DNA from 3 places in the Martelella mediterranea DSM 17316 genome. Region 3 is predicted to be linked to each of the others. Evidence: predicted binding sites of a transcription regulator. Region 3 holds the regulator's gene; each other region holds the start of a gene.
The links. Region 3 encodes PhoB, which activates phosphate uptake and scavenging genes when phosphate is short. Its sites were predicted from a motif close to TGTCATNNANCTGTCAT; they were not measured.
Positions count from the first base shown of each region.

Region 1: Mame_RS08215 (PhoX family protein) is a predicted target of PhoB. The motif match lies at 1,538-1,554, and genes of this name have one in related genera.
Region 2: Mame_RS16810 (bifunctional 2',3'-cyclic-nucleotide 2'-phosphodiesterase/3'-nucleotidase) is a predicted target of PhoB. The motif match lies at 1,186-1,202, and genes of this name have one in related genera.

Region 1 covers NZ_CP020330.1:1,763,951-1,766,151, forward strand. The annotation lists gene Mame_RS08215 (PhoX family protein) at 1-1,471, opposite strand, end outside; gene Mame_RS08220 (hypothetical protein) at 1,884-2,201, opposite strand, start outside.
Region 2 covers NZ_CP020330.1:3,617,571-3,619,771, forward strand. The annotation lists gene Mame_RS16800 (Lrp/AsnC family transcriptional regulator) at 102-563, shown strand; gene Mame_RS16805 (GNAT family N-acetyltransferase) at 560-1,141, opposite strand; gene Mame_RS16810 (bifunctional 2',3'-cyclic-nucleotide 2'-phosphodiesterase/3'-nucleotidase) at 1,281-2,201, shown strand, end outside.
Region 3 covers NZ_CP020330.1:868,460-870,660, forward strand. The annotation lists gene phoU (phosphate signaling complex protein PhoU) at 1-581, shown strand, start outside; gene phoB (phosphate regulon transcriptional regulator PhoB) at 604-1,287, shown strand; gene Mame_RS03960 (flavin-containing monooxygenase) at 1,393-2,201, opposite strand, start outside.

The DNA.
Region 1 (2,201 bases), 900 kb from region 3:
GGTCGTCGCCATCGGGGTACCAGCGCACGATCTGGCCGTATTCATTGGCCTCGCGCGGGTTGGGCCCGCCGACCGGGGTGGCGTCGCCGCCGGCATTGGCCTTGACGCCGCGGTTCTTGTTGTTGGTGAGACAGCAATAGGCCTCGACGGCGTAGGGATTGACGGCGACCCATTCGGGGCGGTCCATCGTCGTGGCGCCGACCTTTGACCCGGCCATGCGGGCGAAGATCAGGATGTCGGCTTCGTCCATACCGGTGGTTTCCGGCGTCAGCGCCAGCCATTCGCCGGTCTGGTCGTCGTTGAATTTGGCGACATAAAGCGTGCCGTCATCGAGCAGACCATCGGTATCGCCGCCGGCGACATAGGGATTGGTCGAGACGAAGCGGTACAGGAACTCGCCGCGCTCGTCATCGCCGAGATAGACCACGACGCGGCCATCCGGGGCGAGCGTCACTTCGGCGTTTTCATGCTTGAAACGGCCGAGCCCGGTGCGCTTGACCGGCGTGCTGTCGGGATCGGTCGGATCGATCTCGACCACCCAGCCGAAGCGGTGCGGCTCGTTGGGGTTTTTCGACGTATCGAAGCGCGGATCGAACTTTTCGTAGCCGTACTGGCTTTCGGCGGCCATGCCATAGCGCTTGTAGCCGGCGGCGACCTCATCGCTGTAGCTCGTCTCTTCGGTGGCGCCGAAATAGCCGTTGAAGTTTTCCTCACAGGTCAGATAGGTGCCCCACGGCGTCTTGCCGGCGCCGCAATTGCCCATGGTGCCGAGCACGGCGCGGCCATCCGGGTCCGCTTCGGTCTGCAGCAGGGGGTGGCCGGCGGCCGGACCCGAAATCGCCATCGGCGCATTGTGGTGCAGGCGGCGGTTGAAGGGGCTGGAACGCACCACGGACCAGCCGTCAGCACCTTCCTTGATTTCCACAACGGTCACGCCCTGCAGGTTCTGCAGCTTCAGCACATCGGCCGCACTCTGCGGCACGCCGTCTTCGGTATGCGGCAGGTTGATGTCGCTGTTCACATATTCGTTGTTGACCGCGAGAATCTGGTGACCCCCGATCTCGAAGGTTTCCATGCCATCGGTGTTTTCACCGAAGACCTTGTCGGATTCCTCAACGGAGCCGCCGGTCTCGTGGTTGAATTCGGCCACGCCGTCATAAAGCGGATCGCCCCAGCTCACCAGGACCCTGGCATTGTAGTTCTCCGGCACATGGAAGGCGTAATCGGTCTGGGCCGCGATCGGCGTGAACGGGAAGCGCGATTGCGGCGTTGCCGCTTCAGCCGTGCCGCTCGGCATCAGCCCCGCGCTCATGGCAACGGCGCCCGAGCCGAAAGCGACGACGCCGCCGAGAAATCCGCGCCGCGAGATCGCGCGTTCGACAACGCGGTCGAAATCGTTTTCTTCGGGCCGGGGAAAGTTGAGTTCGTCCCACGCGTCGGCGGGCATCTTGATTGGCGGTACCTTGGTCATGGTTGTCCCTCGTGATTTAATACCATTACGAGGGGACCGTATCTGGCTTTCTTGACGGTGGAATGAATGTCCCGTCGATGACAGCCTCAAAAAGGCAACCGCCATTCCCACAGGAATCGCCGCGGTTCAACTGATGGCGGCAAAGCTCCCGACATCGCGCGCGCATCACCCGAAGGAGGCCGAAAGCGCCGCCCCGATGGCGCGATACCTCACCTGACTCGAATAGGAAGCGGGGTCATGCCGATGGCCGATTGGCGATCCCATGTCGCCGGATTTCCGGCTTTGCTGCGCGCCGACCGAGCCTAGGCAACCCTGTTGCGTAAACCTGCCCGAAAAAGGCCTATCAGGCCGCCTCTCATCCCCCGCCTGCCAAAGGCGAACAGAAACGGCCCGCTGCCCTGCTCTGGGAATTTCAGGGATCGTTGCAGATCGGCAGCGGCTTTGGAACCGCAGGCGGGTGCGCCGCATCATAGCGGGCGATGACCGGTTCGAGGCTTTCCCTCGGCCAGAACTTCGGCGTACCGATTTCATTCAGGCACATATCGTTCCAGTAAAGGCCGTTTTGCGACGCCGACCCTCCTGCCGCGACCATGCGGGCAACGGCATCGATGTCACGCGATTCGGGATAGATGTAGACGGTCGTGCGATTGCCGGAAACCATCGGCATGAGCTGGCGGGCATCGGCCAGAGGCCAGGTCGTGCAGCCATTGCTTCGGCCGCCGGTGTAGTC
Region 2 (2,201 bases), 1.9 Mb from region 3:
CGCGAAATTGCAGCAATGTCCTTGCAAAGTTATCCTTGATTTTTCACTTTTTTCGTTTAATTTTCGAAAAAGAACAATAAAAATCGAAGGGTATTCGAACGATGGATATCGACGACATTGATCGTGCGATCTTGAAGGCGTTGCAGAAGAACGGTCGCATCACCAATGCGGACCTCGCGGAAACCGTCGGCCTGTCGCCATCCGCCTGTTCCAGACGGCTCGATATATTGGAAAAATCCGGCGTGATCGAGGGCTATACCGCGAGAATCTCGCCCGAGGCGCTTGGCTACAAGATGGTGGCGATCGTGCAAATCTCGCTCTCCGGCCAGTTCGCCCGCACCCTTGCCGAGTTCGAGGAGGCGGTGAAGCGCTGCCCGAACATCATCGTCTGCTACATGGTCTCGGGCGTCTATGACTATACGCTGCGGGTGGCGGCCAAGGACCTGAAGGACTACGAGCGCATCCACCGCGACTGGCTGTCGGCGCTGCCGCATGTGGTGCAGATCAACTCCTCCTTCGCGCTGCGCCCGATCATCGAACGGATCAATGTCGGCATCGATTAGGCGCGCGACGGCTTTGCCAGCAGCAACCAGTTCTCGCCCTCGGCCTTCCAGTCCTCGGCGGTGACGATCGCTTCACGCGCGGCTTCGTGAAAGCCGAGCTGATCGTAGAACCGGCGCGCCGGCGCATTGCCGTCGGAGACGATCAGGGCGAGATCACGGCCGCCTGCCATCCGGGCAGCCCTCTCCATCAGCAATTTCCCGAGCCCGCGCCGGCGGTACTCCGCATAGGCCGCGAGCACGTGAATATAATAGCTGCCCACCGCCTTCGCCTTCAGCGCCTTCAGCGGTTCGAACACCGCATGATCGGCCTCGCCGGTCGGCGTATCGCGCTCCAGCGGATAGGCCAGCAACAGGGCCACGATGTCGGAGCCCAGCGTCGCGACCGTGCCGTTCTTCCAGTTGACGACCTGTTCCTCGCGCCGGACGCTGTCACGCCCGGCCTGCCACGGATCGCCCTCGCCGCCCTCAAGCCGCCCCCAGCGCCACAGCGGCAAGCCGTGATCGGCGATGTTGATGAGCCGCACCATGTCCGGCGCATCCTCCGCCGTCGCTGCCCTGATCGTGAAACTCGAAACCAATCCATACCTCCCCAGTTGACGACAAGCCCGCCACCCGCCTAGCCTGTCATTAAGCTTTCACAGACTTGCAATTCATTCCATGATCATTGTCAACCGCCCGGCGGTGCGAACTCTGCACCACAACACGAATGGAGCCGCCATGTCCGCGCTTTTCGAACTGCAACCGATCTCCCGTCGCACGCTGCTGCGCGGCATGGCCACGGCCACCGCCATGGTCGCCCTGCATCCGTTTTCCGCGAGAGCCGCCGGCAATCAGGCGCATCTGCGGCTGATGGAAACCACCGATATCCACGTCAACGTGTTTCCCTATGACTATTACGCCGACAAGCCGAACGACACGATGGGCCTTGCCCGCACCGCCTCGATCATCGACGCGATCCGCGCCGAATCGACGAATTCGATGCTGATCGATAATGGCGATTTCCTGCAGGGCAATCCGATGGGTGATTACATCGCCTATGAGCGCGGCATGCAGGACGGCGACGTCCACCCGGTGATCAAGGCCATGAACGTGCTCGGCTATGATGTCGGCACGCTCGGCAATCACGAGTTCAATTACGGCCTCGATTTCATGCACAAGGTGCTGGCCGGCGCGAACTTCCCCTATGTCTGCGCCAACCTGACCACCGGCGCATTGGCCGATGACCCGACCAAAGACGATCTGATGATCAAGCCCTATTTGATCCAGGAGCAGATGATCACCGATGGCGACGGCAACCAGAGCCCGGTGAAGATCGGCTTCATCGGCTTCGTGCCGCCGCAGATCATGGTCTGGGACGAGAAGAACCTTTCCGGCAAGGCCAATACCCGCGATATCGTGGAGGCGGCCGAAGCCTGGGTCCCGGTCATGAAGGAAGAAGGCGCCGACATCATCGTGGCGCTGTCGCATTCCGGCATTGACGGCGCCGGCCCCGCGCCGCTGATGGAAAACGCCTCGCTCCATCTTGCCGGCGTCGAGGGCATTGACGCGGTGTTCACCGGCCACCAGCATCTCGTCTTCCCCGGCACGGAGGACTTTGCCGGCATCGAGGGCGTCGATATCGACAAGGGCACGCTCAAG
Region 3 (2,201 bases):
CCGAGAAGGTGATCGCCGAGGATCTGGCGCTGGACGAGGCCGAGCGCGAGGTCGGCGAAAAGGCGATCGTCACCATCGCGCGGCGCCAGCCGGTGGCGGCGGACCTGCGTGAAATCATGGGTGCGATCCGCATCGCCGCCGACCTCGAGCGCGTTGGCGACATGGCCAAGAACACCGCCAAGCGGGTGATCTCGGTGCAGGGCACCGGGGTTCCGCGCAAGCTCGCCCACGGCATCGAGCACCTGTCGGAACTGGCGCTGCTGCAGCTCAAGGAAGTGCTCGACGCCTACACCTCGCGCCAGGCCGACAAGGCCAATTCGATCCGCGAGCGCGACGAGGAGATCGACGCGATCTACACCTCGCTGTTCCGCGAGCTTTTGACCTACATGATGGAGGATCCGCGCAATATCACCACCTGCACGCATCTTCTGTTCTGCGCCAAGAACATCGAGCGCATCGGCGACCACGCCACCAATATTGCTGAAATGATCTACTACATCGCCACCGGCTCGCAGCCACAGGGAGAACGCCCGAAGGACGACATGTCGCCCTCGGTCGGCTCCGGCGAGAGCAAGTCCTGAAACCATTTGACAGAGGCACGAGATGGTTCCGAAGATTGCAGTTGTCGAAGATGAAGAAGCGCTGAGCGTCCTGCTGCGCTACAACCTTGAATCGGAAGGCTATGAAGTCGAGACGATCGCGCGCGGCGACGAGGCCGAACTCAGGCTGCAGGAGCGGGTGCCGGACCTCCTGCTGCTCGACTGGATGTTGCCGGGCGTTTCCGGCATCGAGCTTTGCCGCAGGCTCCGGATGCGGCCCGAGACCGAGCGTCTGCCGATCATCATGCTGACGGCGCGCGGCGAGGAAAGCGAGCGGGTGCGCGGTCTTGCGATCGGCGCCGACGATTATGTCGTCAAGCCGTTCTCGACCCCGGAACTGATGGCCCGCGTCAGGGCGATCCTGCGGCGCGCCCGGCCGGAAGTGCTTTCCAGCGTGCTCAAATGCGGCGATATCGAGCTTGACCGCGAGACCCACCGCGTTCACCGCAAGGCCAAGGAAGTCCGCCTCGGGCCGACCGAGTTCCGGCTGCTCGAATTCCTGATGACCTCGCCCGGCCGGGTGTTCTCCCGCTCCCAGCTTCTCGACGGTGTGTGGGGCCACGACATCTATGTCGACGAACGCACCGTCGACGTCCATGTCGGGCGTCTCAGAAAGGCCCTCAACTTCTCGCAAATGCCCGACGTGATCCGCACCGTGCGCGGCGCCGGCTATTCGATGGAGGTGTGAGGGGCCGCATGGCCCCGCCAATCTCCGCCCTTGAGGGCGGAGATTGCGCGCCGGAGCGTCCATTGTACCGAAGTCCGGGCGATCCCGTGTTTTCGGCGACCGGGATCAGCGGACTTCGAAACCGCGGTAATTGTCGTCGCGGATGGCGTTCATTTCGGTCATGTAATTGCCCATGCCGCCCATGTACCACATCGAGGTTCTGGGCTTGCCGGGAATGTTGGCGCCGTTGATCCAGCTGTCCGTCACTTCGAACAGCGTGCCGGCCATGCCTTCTTGGCACACCCGCACCCAGTCGTCCTGGGCCTCTCTCGTGGTCTCGATGATGCTGTTGCCTTGTTCGGCCTTCTCGATCAGGTCGCACAGGAAGTCGACCTGCCATTCATGCACCAGCGGCTGGCTGGTGAACGGGCTGAAGGGTCCGAATACCATCAGAAGGTTCGGGAAATCGGCGATGGACATGCCGGCATAGGCGCGCGGACCGTTCTTCCAGGCATCCTTCAGCCGTACGCCGTTGCGCCCGATCGTGTCGATCTTCAGATAGTTGCCGGTCATCGCGTCGAAGCCGGTCGCCATGATCACCACGTCGAGTTCCAGCTCCTTGCCGCCGACGATCAGCCCGTTTTCGGTGTATCGCTCGATCGGCTCCGCCTTGACGTCGTGGAGGGTGACATTGTCGCGATTATAGGTCTCGTAGTAATTGTCGGCGGCCAGCGGACGCTTGGCGTAATAGTCGCGTGGGGTCAGTTTGCGGGCGACTTCGGGGTCGGTGACGATGGCGTCGATCTTCGACTTGATGAAGTCGGTCGCCGTCTTGTTGGCCTCTGCGGTCACCGGAATATCGGAGAAGGTTTCGAGCAGGAAGCTGAAGCCATTGCCTTTTTTCCAGGCCTTTTCGTAAACGCGTTTGCGCTCTT